Regions from separate parts of the Hymenobacter cellulosivorans genome, predicted to be linked through region 3. Evidence: riboswitches for the same ligand, from Rfam matches in the RefSeq annotation. Region 3 holds a riboswitch; each other region holds the start of a gene.

Region 1 (5,992 bases), 2.7 Mb from region 3:
AGCAGGTTTTCGGCAATGACTTTCTGGAGCATGGCCTGGGCATCGGCGAAGAGTTTAGTGGCGGCTTCCCCCAGGCTTTCGTCTTCCAGAATGCGCGGGTAACGGCCTCTCAGCTCCCAGGTGTGAAAGAAGGGCGTCCAGTCGATGTACTCAGCCAGCTCGGCCAGGGGGTAGTTGTCGAGGACCTTAGTGCCCAGGAAAGTGGGCTTGGTAATAGCCACCTCGTCCCAGTCCGATTTGAAGCCGTTGGCCCGGGCCGATTCGATGGGCAGGTAGTTTTTCTCGCGCTGCCGGCCGGCGTAGTCGTTACGCAGGGTCGTGTACTCGTCGTGGACGGCGCGGGCGTAGGTTTCGTGGCTGGAGCCGAGCAGGCTGGCGGCCACGCCCACCGAGCGGGAGGCGTCGTGCACGTGCACCACAGGTCCCGAGTAGTTGGGCGCAATCTTCACCGCCGCGTGCAGGCGGGAGGTAGTGGCACCGCCGATGAGCAGTGGGGTCTTGAGGCCGCGCTTTTCCATTTCCTGGGCCACGTACACCATTTCATCCAGCGAGGGCGTAATCAAACCGCTGAGGCCGATAACGTCGACCTGCTGCTTGACGGCCTCGTCTAGAATCCGCTCCAGGGGCACCATCACGCCCAGGTCCACGATGTCGAAGTTGTTGCAGGCCAGCACCACACCCACGATGTTCTTGCCGATGTCATGCACGTCGCCTTTTACCGTAGCCAGCAGGATTTTACCCGCCGTCTGCCGTTCCGAGCCTTGCTTGTCGGCCAATAGGTAAGGTTCCAGGTAGGCCACGGCCTTTTTCATCACCCGGGCCGATTTTACCACCTGGGGCAGGAACATTTTGCCAGCCCCAAACAGGTCACCTACCACGTTCATACCGGCCATCAGCGGGCCTTCGATGACTTCCAGGGGGCGGCTAACCTGCTGGCGTACCTCCTCGGTGTCCTGGTCGATAAATTCGGTAATGCCTTTAACCAAAGCGTGTTGCAGCCGCTCGGCTACTGGCAGACTGCGCCAGGCGTCGGCTACCACTTCGGTTTTGTCTTTCTGCTTGACGGTGTCAGCAAACTCGACGAGGCGCTCGGTGGCATCAGGGCGGCGGTTGAGCAGCACGTCTTCCACCAGCTCGAGCAGGTCCTTGGGTACTTCGTCGTACACGGCCAATTGGCTGGGGTTGACGATGCCCATGTCGAGGCCAGCTCGGATGGCGTGGTAGAGGAAGGCCGAGTGCATGGCCTCGCGCACCACGTCGTTGCCGCGGAAGCTGAAGCTGATGTTCGACACGCCCCCGGAAGTCAGAGCGCCGGGCAGGTTCTGCTTGATCCAGCGAATGGCCTCGATGAAGTCCAGCGCGTAGTTGCGGTGTTCTTCCATGCCGGTGCCCACAGTCAGGATGTTGGGGTCGAAAATGATGTCCTGGGCCGGGAAGCCGACTTCATTGACCAGAATGTCGTAGCTGCGCTTACAGATTTCGATGCGCTTCTCGAAGGAGTCGGCCTGGCCGTTTTCGTCGAAGGCCATGACCACCATGGCGGCCCCGTAGGCGCGCACGGTGCGGGCCCGCTCCCTGAATACTTCCTCGCCTTCCTTCAAGGAAATCGAGTTGACGATGCTCTTGCCCTGCACGCACTTGAGGCCGGCTTCGAGCACGCTCCACTTCGAGGAGTCAATCATGACCGGCACCCGGGAAATGTCGGGCTCGGAGGCAATCAGGTTCAGAAACGTCGTCATGGCCTGCTCCGAGTCGAGCATGCCTTCGTCCATGTTCACGTCGAGGACCTGGGCGCCGCCCTCCACCTGGTCGCGGGCTACCTGCAGGGCCTGCTCGTAGGCGCCGGTGCGGATGAGGCGGGCAAAGGCCCGGGAGCCGGTCACGTTGCACCGCTCCCCCACGTTGACAAACAGCGAATCAGGATAAATGCCGAAGGGCTCCAGGCCAGCCAGGCGGGTAGCCTGGGGGACGGGGTGGAGCTGGCGGGGCGGATACTTCTCGGCCAGCTTAGCCAGCTCGGCAATGTGCTGGGGGGTGGTGCCGCAACAACCGCCGGCCACCGTCACGATGCCGTCCTTGAGGTAGTTTTCCACCACGGCCGCGAATTCCTGGGCCGACTCGTCGTAGCCGCCGAAGGCGTTGGGCAGGCCGGCGTTGGGGTAGGCCGAAATGTGCACGTCGGCAATACGGCTCAGCTCTTTCACGTACACCTGGAGCTGGTCGGCGCCCAAAGCGCAGTTCAAACCTACGCTCAGCAGCGGCAGGTGGCTGATAGAGTTCCAGAACGCCTCCACCGTCTGCCCGCTCAGCGTGCGGCCCGAGGCATCGGTGATGGTACCCGAAATCATGACCGGCACGACTTTGCCGCCCTCGTCGAAGAACTTCTGCACCGCAAACAAAGCGGCCTTGGCGTTGAGCGTGTCGAAGATGGTTTCGATGAGCAGCGTATCGGAGCCCCCTTCTACCAAGCCGCGCACCTGCTCCAGGTAGGCCGTGGCTAGCTCGTCGAAGGTCACGGCGCGGAAGCCGGGCCGGTTCACGTCGGGCGACAAGGAGGCCGTACGGTTCGTGGGTCCGATAGCACCGGCCACGAAGCGGGGCTTGGCGGGATTCTGGGCCGTAAACTCGTCGGCTACTTCCTTGGCAATGCGCGCCGACTCATAGTTGAGCTCATACACGATATGCTCCAGCCCGTAGTCGGCCTGGGCAATGGTGGTGCCACTGAAGGTGTTGGTTTCCACCATGTCGGCCCCGGCCGCGAAGTAGTCGGCGTGAATACCCCGGATGATGTCGGGGCGGGTCAGGCTGAGCAGGTCGTTGTTGCCGCGCAGGGGCTTGGGGTGGTCCACGAAACGGGTGCCACGGAAGTCAGCCTCGTCCAGCGTGTGGCGCTGAATCATGGTGCCCATGGCGCCATCGAGCACAAGGATGCGCTGCTGGAGAATATCGTAAAGCGGGGAGTCGGGGCGGCGGAGCGTGGCTGGTTGCATATCGGCTCAGTTAAGGAAACTAGCGGCGAAAAAGTGCCTATCCAGAAAGAGCCGCGCAGGGGCGCGTCCTGTTCTTATCTTCTTCCACAGCCGAGGCTCTAGAATGGGAGTTAGCACCTTGTTTTATTTCAGGTTGCTAAGACGTCGTCGGGCCCAATCCCTCGGTCTTTCTGGATAAGTAACAAAGCGAAGATACAGCGGGAAATTCCGGAATCCAATTTTGTGCGGTGCAGCTTCGTTAGCTCTGCGCCCTCATCCGGCTGGTTATTACCTTATCGTCCCAACACTTCCTTACTCTATGCTGCCACGCTTACGCCTCGCGATTCTTATAACCTTACTGCTGCTGCCCGGCTGGGGGCTATGGGCCCAAACCGCCGCCACGCCCGCCGAACACGGGCTGCGTGGGCAATATTACGAGGGTAAAAACTTCGAAAAGCTGGTTTTGACCCGCAAGGACCCTGCCGTCAACTTCGACTGGAGCCGACGGCAAAACGGCCCCGGCCAGCCTATTAAGTTCTTTGTGTCGCCGGGGCCGGGCGTACCCAGTACCTGGTTTTCGGCGCGCTGGACGGGCTACATTCTGGCTCCTAAAACCGGGGTTTATACCTTCACCATGGCCACTGATGACGGCATGCGGGTGTGGGTCGGGGGCCGCCAGATCCTGGATTCCTGGGTCGACCAGCCCATTACCCGGTTTACTGCCCAAATGAAGCTCACGGCTGGCCGCTACTACTCGGTGCGGGTGGAATATTATCAGGTGGAGCGGGATACCAAGGCCTTGCTGGCCTGGCAACTGCCGGGCTCTACGGCCGAACCGGTGCCGGTACCAACCCAAAGCCTATATGTAAATCTGCCCGTCACGGCCGAGCCCTTTGTGGCCCCGTCGAAAGCAGCTTCGACGGAAGGCACCATTCGTATTATATCGGCTCCACCAGGCAAAACAGTCCCTGCCACCGCTACGGCCGTGAAGCCGAGCCGGGGCGTGACGGTGGCCGGCAAGCTGCCGGGCGGCATCGGGCTGCAGGCTACGTATTACGCGGGTTCAGTGCGCGGAGCGGCAGTGCACAGTCGGGTAGAGCCGGTGGTAAACGTGACCTGGAAAGGAGCTCCGCCCGCGCCGGGCGCACCCGGGCAGGGCTTTTCGGTGCGCTGGACGGGCTACGTCTACGCCCCGAATCGGGAATCTACGTGCTGCATACCGAGTGGGACGATGCCACCGACGTACGCTTTGCCGGCGACGACGTGCTGAGTATGGAAAAGTACGAGCCGGCGTATTTTGGCTCCCGCAAGCCTCCTATTCCGGTAGACATGGTCTACCAGCTGGAAGCGGGCTATTTTTACCAGATTGATCTGGCTTACAAGAATGTGCAGGGCGTGTCGGGGGCGGTGCTGTCGTGGGCGCGGCCGACGGCCTTGGGCAACCCTGCCACGCTGGAAGCAGCCTTTGCGGCGAAGGACCGGGCCAAGTTGACAGTGATTCCCAAGCAGTATTTGTATCCCGAGCTGCCCCGGCCGCTACCCGAACCCGTTGTCGTGGCCGTCAAGCCGGCGAAGGTTCCGGTGGCTGGGCCGAAGCCCACGGTGGCCGCGGTCCGGCCAGTTCGGCCGGTGGTAGCTGCGCCCAAGCCGTTGGCCGTTCGGGTAGCCGCGCCGGTAACTGAGCTGCCCGACCTGAGTGCGTTGAGCAAAGGCGCGGCCGTCACGCTATCCAACCTGTATTTCACCCAGAGCACGGCCACCCTGCTGCCCACTTCCCGCCCAGCGCTGAATGCGTTGGCAAAAAAGCTACAAGCCGAGCCTGCGCTGCGCCTGGAAATAGCGGGCCACACCGACAACGTGGGCGAACCAGCTAAAAACCTGCTTCTCTCCGAGCAGCGGGCCCAGGTGGTGCGTCGCTATTTAGTGCAGCAGGGCATCGACTCGGTGCGGCTCACGGCCCGGGGCTATGGCGGCACCCGACCCGTGGCCGATAACCGCGACCCGCAGCAACGGCCCCGCAACCGGCGGGTGGAAATTGTAGTGCAGTAAGCAGCAATAAAAGGGAGGGCTGAAAACATTTATGTAGCTACATTGGTTTGGAAGCGTCAACCAGCCGGCCCTAAGCGCCGGTTCCTGTATTCCGACGTTACGATTCTCAACCATGAGCCAAGATTCCAACCTCTTCTCGCCCTTCCAGATGGGTGCCCTCACGCTGCCCAACCGCCTGGTAATGGCGCCTATGACCCGCAGCCGGGCCAAAAATGAAGGCAACGTGCCCACCGACTCGACGGTGACCTACTATGAGCAGCGTGCCTCGGCCGGCCTTATCATCAGTGAAGGCTCCCAGGTTTCGCCCCAGGGCGTGGGCTATATCTTCACGCCCGGTATCTATTCCGAAGCCCAAGTAGCGGGCTGGCGCAAGGTAACCGACGCCGTGCACGCCGCCGGGGGCCGGATTTTCATTCAGCTCTGGCACGTGGGCCGCATTTCCCACCCCGATTTCCACAACGGTGAGCTGCCCGTAGCTCCGTCGGCCGTGCAGCCCACCGGCGTGCAGGCTTACACCATCAATGGGATGCAGGAAATTCCGACGCCCCGGGCCCTGGAAACGGCCGAGGTGAAAGCCGTGGTAGAAGACTTCCGCAAAGCCGCTGCCAACGCCAAGGAAGCCGGCTTCGACGGCGTGGAAATTCACGGCGCCAACGGCTATCTGGTCGACCAGTTCATTCAGGATGGCTCCAACCAGCGCACCGACGAGTACGGCGGCAGCGTGGAAAACCGCGCCCGATTTGCCCTGGAAGTAGTGCAGGCCGCCGCCGAGGTCTTCGGCGCCGACCGGGTCGGTATTCGCCTTTCGCCCACGGGCACCATGGGCGGCATCAACGACTCGGACCGCGTAAAAACGTTCAGCTACGTAGCCGAGCAGCTCAATAAGCTGGGCCTTGCTTACCTGCACGTGATTGAGGCCCTGCCCGGCCACCCCATGGCCCCGCAGCCCGGCCAGGAGCTGGTAGCGGCTCACC
Region 2 (5,992 bases), 2.9 Mb from region 3:
AAAGTCGTCGAGCCGGTCGGGGTCGGTTTCGGCCTGGGTGCGGCCGTAGGCGTCGTAGCTGCGGTAGCTAAGCAGGGCTGTAGCCCGGGCGGCTTTCATGCCCCGCTGCCCACCGCTGGGCGTGCCTTCGTGGTAAGTAACGTCGGCGAAAATGGCCAGCCGCTGGGCCTCATTGAAGGCAATGCCCCAGGGCGAGTGTTGAGCATTGGTAGCCAGCACCACCAGATTGGCAAATACCTCGGGCCGCTGAATAGCCCATTCCAAAGCCTGCTGTCCGCCCAACGAGCCCCCAATCAGAGTATGGATTTTCGCTAGGCCCAACTCCAGCCGCAGAGCCTCGTGCGCCGCCGCCAGGTCCCGAATCGTGACCAGCGGAAACTGCTGGTACAGGGGCTCGGCGGCTTCCCCAACGGGCGTCAGCGGGCCGGTGCTGCCGTAGCACGAGCCCAAAATATTGGCGCACACGATAAACCAGTCGGCTGGGTCGAAGTAATGGCCGGAGCCAAACAGGCCGGTCCACCAGCTGAGCACGTCGGCATTGGCCGTCAGGGCATGGCACACCCATACCACATTGTCTCGGGCTTCGTTGAGCGTGCCGAAGGTGTGGTAGGCTATCTGCACCGGAGCCAGCGTCGCGCCACTTTCGAGCACGAGTCCCGCCGGAAGGTTCAAAAGCCGAGGCTGATTCATGAGGCAATAGGTCGGGTTGGGCAGCCCGCTGGTAAGCGGCGGGCTTTAATATCAATGCAATAGCGCGCGGGCTGAGCCGGCTGGTCCGTCTTGCATCAGTCCCACCCAATGAAGGTTTTGGTGGACCTCTGCCGGCTCAACCCGGGCTATTGCGGAATGGTCAGGATGATTCCTCTCTCACAACTCCTCATCCTGCCATTCACGGCGCTGCCGTAGCCGGAGCAGACGGGCCACTCTCATTGCCCGCCAAGTCTCCTCTCTACTTTAGACCTCCAGCGGGGCAGCGTGTTCTACTTCGGGCTGCACCACGGCGTCTTCCTCGTCGTCGGAAGTCGTGGGGGCAGCGTTGCGCACGGCGTCGAAGGCCTGGGCCAAGTCTGCGCGGATGTCTTCGAAATGTTCAATACCTACCGACAGGCGCAGCGAAGTGGGCGTCACGCCGGCAGCGCGCTGCTCTTCCTCCGAAAGCTGCTGGTGGGTGGTAGCCGAGGGTTGAATAATCAGCGTCTTGGCGTCGCCCACGTTGGCCAGGTGGCTCACTAGCTTTAGGTTGTCGATAAACTGGGTGGCCGTTTCCTTGCTGCCTTTGATGCTGAAAGTCAGTACGCCGCCGTAGCCGCGCTTCAGGTATTTCTGGGCCAAGGCGTGGTAGGGGCTGCTCTTTAGGCCCGGATAATTCACACTCTCCACCTGCGGGTGCTGCTCCAGCCAGGTGGCAATGCGCAGGGCGTTTTCCACGGTGCGGTCGACGCGCAAACTCAGGGTTTCGAGGCCGATGAGCAGCTGCCAGGAGTTGAAGGGGCTGATGGCCGGACCGAAGTCGCGCAGGCCTTCCACACGGGCCCGGATGATGAAGGCAATGTTGCCAAACGGCCCATTCTTGCCGAACACGTCGTTGAATACCAAGCCGTGGTAGCCTTCCGAGGGCTCGGTGAACTGCGGAAACTTGCCGTTGCCGAAGTCGTACTTGCCGCCGTCCACAATCACGCCGCCGATGCTGGTGCCGTGCCCGCCAATCCACTTCGTGGCCGATTCTACCACAATGTGGGCGCCGTGCTCCAGGGGCCGGAACAGGTAGCCGCCCGCCCCGAAGGTATTGTCGACAACCAGCGGCAGGTCGTGCTTTTCGGCAATGGCCGCAATCCGCTCAAAGTCCGGAATGCTGAAGCTCGGGTTGCCGATGGTTTCGAGGTAAATAGCCTTGGTGCTCTCGTCAATCAGCTGCTCAAACGAAGCCGGGTTGTCGCCGTCGGCAAAGCGCACTTCGATGCCCAGGCGCTTGAAAGCCACTTTAAACTGGTTGTACGTGCCGCCATAGAGGTGGGAGCTGCTTACAAAATTGTCGCCGGCCTGCAGGATGTTGTTCAGGGCAATAAACTGTGCCGCCTGCCCCGAGCCCGTGGCTAGGGCCGCTACTCCGCCTTCCAACGCCGCTACGCGCTGCTCAAACACGTCGGTGGTGGGGTTCATCAGCCGGGTGTAGATGTTGCCAAACTCCTTCAGCGCAAACAGGTTGGCCCCGTGCTCGGCGTTCTTGAAAACATAGGAAGTCGTTTGGTAAAGCGGTACGGCGCGGGCTCCGGTTACGGGGTCGGGCTGCTGGCCGGCGTGAAGTTGCAGGGTCTCGAATTGCAGGGCTTGCGTGGACATGATACGGCTGAGTTAAGAAGTCTTTGAAATGAAGTTTCAGATTGTCAGCTGGTTGGAGTCATGGCGACGGCAACCAGGAAGGCATCCGGAGCCCCAAAAGGCTGCAGCGGAGCCCGGCCAGACCCTGCGCCGAAGTGCACCAGCAAGTGGCCGCACACGGTGGGAAAGCCAGAAAAAAGGAGAAAGGGGAGAAGCTAGGCGCTCAGTGGGCTAGCAACAGCAACAACACGTGGACCAACTGCACATTCGCATTCGTGCGGCCAGCCGGGGCGAAAACCCAGCGGCGAAAACGCGCAAACCCATCGGCGAGGCAGCGGGCACAGAGGCGGCTGCAGCGGATGGGGAGATGAAAGCGGAAGCGGGGTTGTTTTCCATGGTACTCGACTTATAGCTCCCGCGGGCCTTACGCCGGGCGGGCAGGAATTGGCACCTTTCATCAGATGAAGGTTGCCAGCGGGTCAGGGAGCCTGTTCTCTCGCCGCTTCTGTATAAATTCTTTCAAACTGTCCCATCGTTCTGGGAGAGTACCGGGTTGGTGACTGCAAATGTACAGATGGAATTGAGAAGACCAAATTCTGCGAAAAGTTTTTTTGCTTTTCCAAAAAAGCAGGCAGAAAAAAACGCCGCCCGAAGCTCGGGCGGCGTTTCCAACCTTTTTCTGCAAAAAAGGACCTAAAGGGTAGGTAACGTAAGCTGCTGACCCACTTCGATATGGTCGGGGTTAGCGCCAATAATAGCTTTGTTTGCTTCGTAAATCTGGTGCCACTTCGAGGCGTCACCGTAGTGGTTTTTGGCAATCTTGGAGAGTGAATCTCCACTTACCACAGTGTAAGAGTCGCCTTTTGCGGCGGCGGGTTGCGCCGTGGGGTTGGCAGCGGCATTATTATTTCCGAAAAAATCGGTGCCACCGGCGGCGGGCTTGGCGGCGGGTTGAACCGGTTTTTCTTCGCCTTTATTGCTGAGGAAATCGAACAGTCCCATGAGTATGTGTCGGTTAAGGTGAGGGGAGAGTGGCAGTACCGCATGTGCCTGACGGCCACGGTATCAGGGGCTATTACGCCCCGGGGTTGAAATTGGTTGTGGCCGCCTAAGCCCAGCCGTGCTAGGCTTAACTCTTTAGCTTCTGCCCCGTAAGAACCGCAACGCTAGCCGCTATTTGGGCGGCGGCGGGTTGTTTTTGTCCTTCCCCAAAACCCTTTCTTTCCTCATGAAAACTCTCCCCACTTCCTTTCGCTTACTCGCCAGCCTGCTGACGCTGGCCGTTCTGTTCCTGTCTGCCTGCGGTAGCAAGGAAGGTAAAGTTGAAGGCGTAAATATGCTCTACGGTACGGAGAGCAAGGTCTGGAAAACTGACAAAGAGCTCAGCGCCGGCGGCGAGAAAGTGAAACAGACCGACGCCCAGGAAGACGAGCGGCTTACGTTCTTCGCCAACGGTCAGTACAACATGACTTCACCCGCCGGGGCCGTCAATGGTAAGTACACCTTCGACCAGCCCGGTAAGAAAATTATGCTGACCCCCGATGGCGCTGCTACCAGCAACAGCTTTGATGTGGTAACGCTGACCGACGACAAACTCACGCTGAAAAGCCCCGAAGGCGCCGAGCTGCGCCTCGAAAAGGAGTAATTTTCCTTGTAGCCGTTTTTGGAAAGGCCGCTTCCTAGTACAGGAAGCGGCCTTTTTTTTGTAAGCCTGCTATCTGTTTATGCCTCAGAGTAGACGTATTCACTCCTACCAGCTGAAAGCCGCACCCTAAAATCGACTAGATTAGCGCTCTATATTCTGCGTTGCTAATCTATTGTCATGTTTTCTATCCGTCGTTTGCTGGGCATCTGCCTGTTGTGGTTGGTATTAGCCCTCGCAGTACAGGCCCAGCCTACTTTGCCGGCCCGCCCTGTGCGGAGTATAAGCCCCGCCGACACGAGCTTTGCCGACCTGGAGTTTCTGGTTCAGGAAATAGGCCGGGCGCAGGTCGTGATGCTGGGTGAGCCCACTCATGGCGAAGGCAACGTTACCGAAGCCAAAATCCGGCTGATACGCTTTTTGCAGCAGCGCCTGGGCTTTACCACCGTGGCTTTTGAAAGCGGCTTCTATGAGCTGGATAAGGCCCAACGTGAGATTTCGACCGGCGTGCCCGTGCGGGAAGCCATAGAAGCCAGCGTGTTCAACGTGTGGACCGGCACCCAGGAGTTTCAGGCCCTGCTGCCGCTGCTGGGCAAAGGCCGGCTGCGCGTAGCGGGCTTCGATAGTCAGCTTAGCGGAGCTTACCAGGAAAGCCAGCTAGAGGAGTTGGAAGCACTGCTCAAACCGGAGAAAGGAGGCAACGAGCTGGCCTATGATTACCTGGAAGAGTGCCTGAGCACGATGGGCGAGAACTTTCTTTTTCCGCCCACCCACCAGATTCTCATCTTCGATTTGCAGATCGGCAAGGCCCGCAAGCTGCTGGAGAAAGTAGCGGCCGGAACGGATGCACAACGCCGGGAGCGGGCCGTTTTCTGGCTGCAAAACCTGCGCAGCCTGCAGGCCCTAGCTCACGACTATGCTACCAACGACCCAGCCGCACGGGACTCCTCGGAGTGGACGGCTACTACCAGCAACCCGCGCGATGCCCAGATGGCCGACAACCTACTGTGGTACGTGCGCCAGCACCCCCGGGAAAAGGTAATTTGCTGGGGAGCGCTGGGGCACTTGGCCAACAAGGTGCACGTCCTGAGTGGTGATGATGTAAAAGAATTTCGCTCTATGGGGCAGGCCGTGAAAGCCAAGCTGGGCCCGGATGCCGTGTATGTGCTGGGTACCCTAGCGGGCGGCGGCAGCCACGGTTTTGGCTCCTGGGGCAAACCTGTGGCCGTGCCCACCCCCGCTGCTGGTACGCTGGAAGCGCAGCTATTGGCCAAAAGTGAAGAGTACAGCTTTGTGAGTCTGAAGCACGATGCCCCGGGGCAGATGCTCACTACGTACGCGTTTGAGTACAAGCCAATGACGGGGCGCTGGAGCGAGGTCGTCGACGGGTTTCTGTTCCTTAAATCAGTGAATCCACCGCACGCGGCAACTGTGTCTGCGGCCACTGCGGCGGCTACGCCCGACCTATCCGGCTCAGCACCGAGCCCGGCCCGGCGCGGGCTCAACCCAGCCACCCGGCCTGCCGGTAAGACCGGACCGGCCATTCTGCTTACCGGCACCGTGCTCGACCATAAAACGGGGGGCCCCGTTCCGTTTGCAACTGTAGCTGTGCCCAGTCGGAGCACCGGGACCATTTCCGACGCGCAGGGCCGCTTCCGGTTGCCGAGCCGCCAAGGCGAAACCGTACAGGTCAGCAGCATCGGCTACGAACCGGTTATGCTGACAGCTCGTTCATCGTCGGCCCCGCTAGCGGTTCAGCTCGTGCCCGCCGCCTTTGCCCTGGCCGACGTGCGGGTGAGTGCCCAGTCGCAGGATCCGCACCGGATTATGAAGAAGGTGATAAAGGCCGCGGCTACCAACTATGAACAGCAGAACTACGCCGCCCAGGTTTACTCCCACCGCCGAATTACCAACTTCGATACGCTGCGCTACGAGGTAGAATACGTAAGTGACGTGCTCGATCCGGCCGGGTTTAAAGAGTGGCACGGGGGCTTCCTGATGATGGGGCCTAAGCAAACCCACCTGGTGCGG
Region 3 (5,992 bases):
CTATGCTGCCGCCCTTGCCCCCTGCTGCCCCTGTATCCGCCGAAACCCGCCTGGCGTATGTGCTGGAACACTTCCGACGGGCATATACTGCTGTGCCCGATGTCCGCATTGGCTACGCGGAGGCGCAGGGGCAAGTGCAGATTGTAGAGGGCAGCAAGGCGTTTTTTACCCAAACTCAGCCGTACCCGCCGGCCCCCAACTGCCGGGAATGGCTGGGCCAGTCAATTCCCTTTTTCTTCGATGCAGCCCCGGATAAGCCCCTGCTGGAGTGGGTCCCCGACGGGCGCGTATTTATTCACGCCGACATTATTGCCGCCGCTTTCTATCTGCTCAGCGGCTGGCAGGAGCTTTTCTCCGAGGAGCGGGACCGGCACGGGCGCTTTCCCTACGCGGCCAGCGTGCAGCACCGCTACGGCTTCGTGACGGTGCCGGTGGTCAACTACTACTTCGACGTGCTCAAAACGGCCCTGGAGCAGATAACGGGCCAGCAACTACAACCACGGCAGTGGCTCCAGGCGGCCCAGTGGGCCGCTTTCGTCACCCACGACATCGACAACCTGTACAGCGCCTGGAAAACTCCGGCCAAGGCGGCCCTGCGCCGTGGCGACCTGCCGGACTTTTTTCGACAGGTCGGCCAGCACCTGACCCGGCCCGATGCCTGGGACAACTTGGCCGAGGTGCGGGCGGCCGTGGCTTCTTACAGAGCTAAAAGCACGTTTTTCTTGCTGCCCGAGCACCGCCCCGGCGCCAACGGCACCCCTAATGCCGACTACCGCCTAGCCAACGTCTGGCCGAAGGTGGCCGCGGCCATCGGCGGGGCCGAAGTGGGGCTGCACGCCAGCATCGGGCGGGCTACGCACGGGGGCAACCTCAAGCAGGAAACCCACCGCCTGCAGCGCTGCACGCGGCAAAACTCGGTGCCAGGCATCCGCTTCCATTACCTGAGCTGGGAGCCCCGCCTGACGCCTACTTTGCTGGATAGCTTCCTTTTCGACTACGACACGACCCTGGGCTTTGCCGAGCACTTTGGCTTCCGCAACTCCTACTGCCTACCCTTTCACCTGTTCGACTTCGCCCAGAACCGCCCCTACCGCTTCCTCGAAGTCCCGCTCACCGTGATGGACGCCACCCTGCACCACCCCAACTACCTGCAGCTGGCCCCCGACGAAGTCCTGCCGGCCCTGCGGCCCATGCTCCAGCAAATCGAGCGGTTCGGAGGCGTCTGCACCCTGCTCTGGCACAACGAAAACTTCGACCCGGCCAACCTGCGCAACGGCCCGCGGGAGTTCCACCGCATCATGAGTTACCTTCGCAGCCGCAACGTCGCCTTCGTCGACGGGCAAGACATCTGTGAGATGGTGAGCTAGGGAAAGAACATGTCAATGCGAGGCGTAAGCCGAAGCCATCCGCCCTCTGCGCAGCATGACCCGACCTTTTACCAGAAAGCCCTTTTCTCTAGGCTACGATTAAGGGCTTTTCCCATTAAAACACTCGGCACATTTCAGAGGACGGGTTGCTTCGGCTTACGCCTCGCAATGACAGGAAAGAAATACCTCCCGGTAATTCAGCCAGGACCAAAGAATCAACTCACTTATTCACTAACTCACTCCTTCACAGCTTGGGTATCGTTCAGCGGCAAGGGCTGCGCAACACGGTTATATCGTATTTGGGGCTGGCCCTGGGCTTTGTAAATACGGCCTTTGTGCTGCCCCGCCTGCTGGCGCCCGCGCAGCTGGGCCTGACCAACCTGCTCGTGTCCATTGCCACGGTGTACGCGCAGTTTGCCGCCTTTGGCTTTGCCAGCGTCGGGATTCGGTTCTTTCCCTACTTCCGCAACCGCGAGGCGGGGCACCACGGCTTTTTGCCCTTTCTGCTGGGCATTCCGCTGCTGGGGTTCGTGGTGATTACGGCCGTGTATCTGCTCGGCAAGCCCCTGATTCTGGCCCAGTACGAGCCCGAGGACATGGCGCGGCTTCAGCCTTTTTACGCCTGGGCCGCCTTGCTGGCTTTGTTTACCCTGCTCTACTCCTTGCAGGACGCCTACCTCAAGGGGCTCTACCACACCGCGTTTTCGTCGTTTTTGCAGGACATTGTCCTGCGCGTGCTCATTGCCGGGCTGGCCCTTTTGTATGGCCAAGGCCTGCTGGCGTTTCCGGAGTTCGTGCTCTGCTACATCGGGCTCTACGGCACTATTGCCCTGCTGCTGACCGGCTATTTGGCCTACATCGGGGAGCTGCACCTGCGGCCGACCAAGGCGGCGCTGGGCGTGCGGCCGGTGGGCGAAATCGTGCGCTTCGGGGCCTTTGCCCTGCTTTCCAGCCTCTCAGGCAGTATTCTGGGCTTTATCGACTCCTGGATGGTGGGGGCGCAGATCAGCCTGGCGGCGGCGGGCATCTACGGCATTGCCTACAACATCAGTACGGCCCTGACCATCCCGGCCCGCTCACTCAACAAGATTGCCTTCCCCCTGCTGGCCCAGTACTGGAAAGACCAGGACCTGCCCCGTATGGCCGACTTCTACCGCGACACCACTAGGCTCAACACCATCCTGGGCTGCTACCTGGCCCTGGGCATCGGGCTCAATCTGGACTTCATTTACTCGCTTATCAAGAACCCGGTGTACGCCACCGGCACCACCGCCGTGCTGCTGCTGCTGGCCGGCCGCCTCTACGACGGCATTACGGGCGTCAATGGCCTCATCGTCGTCACCTCCCCGCGCTACCGCTTCGATTTGATCTTCAACCTGTCGTTGGCCGGCATCACCATCCTGCTCAACCGCCTGCTGATTCCGCGCCTGGGCATTACGGGCTCGGCCCTGGCCACACTCTTTGCCATTGTGAGCATCAACACGGTCCGCACCTGGTTTGTGTGGTACAGCTACCGGCTCCAACCCTTTACCTGGCGCATTCCGGTGGTGCTGGCCGTGGCGGCCGGCAGCGGCCTGCTGGTGTGGCTGCTGCCCACCTTGCCCTCCAAGCTGCTCACCATGCTGCTGCGGGGCTCGGTCCTGACGGGGCTCTACGGCGGGGCCTTGCTCGGGCTGGGCTTGGTGCCCGAAGCCCAGCCGTTGCTCCGAAAGCTGCTGCGCAAATAAGCTGTACCGCGAAGTTCCACTTCGCGAGGCGTAGGCGCCGTCAGCACGACGGTCGTTCAACGTCTCGCGAAGTAAAACTTCGCGGTACATCCAAACCTTCTTCACCGATGAAGAGGCCCCACCACGACCCTGGGAGGCACCCTTCACCAGTGAAGAAGGCTTCCCAAGGCCGTGGCAGACAGCCTGCACCGGTGAAGAGCCACTAAAAAGGCCTTGGGAGGCGTTCCGCACGCGTGCAGAATGCCTCCCAAGGCCTTAAAAACAGTTTTGCACGCGTGCGGAATGCCTGCCGAGCCCTTGACCAGCGCTCCGCACGCGTGCGAGGTGCCCACCAAGCCGCTAGGATACGCCTACCCTTGGCCCTGCTCCTGGCCCAGCTTGCTGTGCTTCTTACCGTAGCCGTAGTAGATGGCCAGGCCGATGGCCAGCCACACGAAGAGCCGCAACCAGGTGTCGAGGGGCAGCGAAATCATCATCAGCACGCAGGTCAGAATGCCCAGGATAGGCACCACCGGCACCCAGGGCGTGCGGAAGCCGCGCGGAGCGTTGGGTTCTTTTTTGCGCATAATCAGCACGCCCAGGCACACCATCACGAAAGCCAGTAGGGTCCCGATACTGGTCATTTCGCCCACCACGGAGATGGGCACGAAGCCGGCAAACAGGCTGATAAAGGCCCCCAGCAGCAGGTTGGACTTGTGCGGGGTGCTGAATGTGGGGTGTACCTCGGCAAAGACTTTGGGTAGGAGCCCGTCCTTGGACATGGAGAAGAACACCCGGCTCTGCCCCATCAAATCGACCAGGATAACAGAGGTATAGCCGATGAGAATGGCGATGATAATGGCCGAGGACAACCAGCCGTAGGGCGTCTTTTCGATGGCAATAGCCACTGGGGCGGCGCTGTTTTTAAATTCGGTATAGTTGGCCACGCCCGTCAGCACGTGCCCGAAGAGAATGAAGAGCACGGTGCATACCAGCAAGGACCCGATAATGCCGATGGGCATGTTGCGCTGCGGGTTCTTGGTTTCCTGGGCCATCGTGGCCACGATATCGAAGCCGATAAAGACGAAGAACACGACCCCGGCCCCGCGCAGGATGCCGCTCCAGCCAAACTCGCCGAACGTGCCCGTGTTCTGGGGGATGTAGGGTTGGTAGTTGGCGGGGTCAATGTATTGCCAGCCCAAGGCAATGAACACCAGCACGACGGCCACCTTCAAAGTCACGACCAGGGCATTGAACCAGGCCGAGCCCGAGGTACCCCGGATGATGATGGCCGTAATAGCCAGCACGATGAGCATGGCCGGGATGTTGACCAGGCCCGTGACGGTGCCGCCATCGGCCAGCTTGGCCGTTTCGAAGGGCGACATCACCAGTTGGGGCGGAATGTGCAGGTTGAACTTGTCGAGCACCTTGACCAGGTACTGCGACCAGCTGATGGCCACCGTGGCGGCTCCCACCGAGTACTCCAGAATCAAATCCCAGCCGATAATCCAGGCAAACAGCTCGCCCATCGTAGCGTAGGAATAGGTGTAGGCCGAGCCGGCAACGGGCACCATGGAGGCAAACTCGGCGTAGCACAAGGCCGAAAAGGCGCAGCCCACGGCGGCTACCAGAAAAGACAAGGTGACGGCCGGGCCGGCGTTGTTGGCGGCGGCAATGCCGGTGAGCGAGAACAAGCCCGCCCCGATAATAACTCCGATGCCGATGGCCACCAGGCTAAAGCCGCCCAGGCTGCGCTTGAGGGTACCGGCTCCCGTTTCGGCCGCCTCGATGCGAAGCAGCTCCAGTGATTTTTTAAGCATAAAAAGAGGTAGGAACGCGCCGCAGCCCGCTCAGAGGTGAAGAAGGTTCCGGCTGCGGCCCAGCCGCTGCTGCAACAACGGCCGGCCCGCGCAACGGCGCAGAGCCCGGCCACAACCGGAGATAGAAAAGATTACGAGGCAATGGCTCCGCAGACGCGGGAGCCGGGCGGCACGGGGGCCGCAGGGGCTAGTGCCCGGCGCTTCAGCAACAGCAACAACACCCGTGCTTGCCGGCTACAGTCACCAGGGACGCAGCAGATACGGCGGCAACACAAACAGCAACGGGCAGGCGGGGGAAGCAATCCACGGCAACTTGTTTTTATATGGGCAGGAATTGGCACCGTTCCGCCAGGGGGCGGGGGGTTGCCGGCGCTTCGCGGAGCCTGTCTCTCAGCGCCTCTGTATAAAAACAATCCTTTGGGCAGAAAGAATTGATGGCGCAAAGGTAGCGCGGCCCGGGCCGGATTTGCAACCGGGCCGCTAAATTCACCACCGGAAGGCGTGCCAGGCAGTCCGCCTGGGCAGCCACCGCGGCCGGGAACCCATTGGGAGTGGGCCGGGAGCAATAAAAACGTCATGTCGAGCGAAGCGAGACATCTCACGTGCAAAGGCAATTGTATTACTATTGCAACGGCAGCACGCGCGGTTCCTCCCTGCACTCGGAAGGACGTTCCCTTGTTTCAACCAAGCCCCCGCTGCGTTACCTGCCCTAGCCGGCCCGCTCCTGCCGCAGCTTAACCTAATGCGGGCAAAAGCAGTAGGTGTCGGTACGGTTTCGGCGCCTGGGCGCTGGTTAGCCGTTTTGCTTGTCTTCCTCGTTCATCCTCACCGGCCGGGCGGCGGCTTTTTACACTGCCAGCTGCTTACAGCTACCGCCCCGGCCCTTCTGCACCCTATGCACCCCGGAGTAAAAACCGCCCTGAAAATAACCGGCTACACCCTTGGCTCCCTCGTGGCCGTGGCCGGCCTCTACGTCGCCTCCTCGTTTGCCTTGTCCCGCATTCCGGTCAACGCCCAGGACCAGGACCCGGCCGAAGACGTGGACATCTACATCCTCTCCAACGGCGTGCACACCGACATTGTGACGCCGGTGCGCACC

What was found. A riboswitch is a leader RNA that binds a small molecule or an ion and turns the genes downstream of it on or off. The one in region 3 is predicted to bind S-adenosylmethionine.
Region 1: it holds a riboswitch for S-adenosylmethionine, as region 3 does, so the genes downstream of both, metH (methionine synthase) here and MUN80_RS15005 (amino acid permease) in region 3, are expected to answer to the same signal.
Region 2: it holds a riboswitch for S-adenosylmethionine, as region 3 does, so the genes downstream of both, MUN80_RS01590 (O-acetylhomoserine aminocarboxypropyltransferase/cysteine synthase family protein) here and MUN80_RS15005 (amino acid permease) in region 3, are expected to answer to the same signal.

Annotation. Positions count from the first base shown of each region.
Region 1 is NZ_CP095049.1:866,893-872,884, reverse strand. It holds gene metH (methionine synthase) at 1-2,990, opposite strand, end outside; SAM riboswitch class I at 3,062-3,171, opposite strand; gene MUN80_RS03810 (PA14 domain-containing protein) at 3,289-4,239, shown strand; gene MUN80_RS03805 (OmpA family protein) at 4,179-5,018, shown strand; gene MUN80_RS03800 (alkene reductase) at 5,131-5,992, shown strand, end outside.
Region 2 is NZ_CP095049.1:345,249-351,240, reverse strand. It holds gene MUN80_RS01595 (homoserine O-acetyltransferase family protein) at 1-690, opposite strand, end outside; gene MUN80_RS01590 (O-acetylhomoserine aminocarboxypropyltransferase/cysteine synthase family protein) at 955-2,340, opposite strand; SAM riboswitch class I at 2,723-2,835, opposite strand; gene MUN80_RS01585 (LysM peptidoglycan-binding domain-containing protein) at 3,013-3,321, opposite strand; gene MUN80_RS01580 (hypothetical protein) at 3,548-3,964, shown strand; gene MUN80_RS01575 (erythromycin esterase family protein) at 4,142-5,992, shown strand, end outside.
Region 3 is NZ_CP095049.1:3,532,938-3,538,929, reverse strand. It holds gene MUN80_RS15015 (DUF7033 domain-containing protein) at 3-1,367, shown strand; gene MUN80_RS15010 (lipopolysaccharide biosynthesis protein) at 1,619-3,094, shown strand; gene MUN80_RS15005 (amino acid permease) at 3,445-4,893, opposite strand; SAM riboswitch class I at 5,210-5,303, opposite strand; gene MUN80_RS15000 (TIGR02117 family protein) at 5,789-5,992, shown strand, end outside.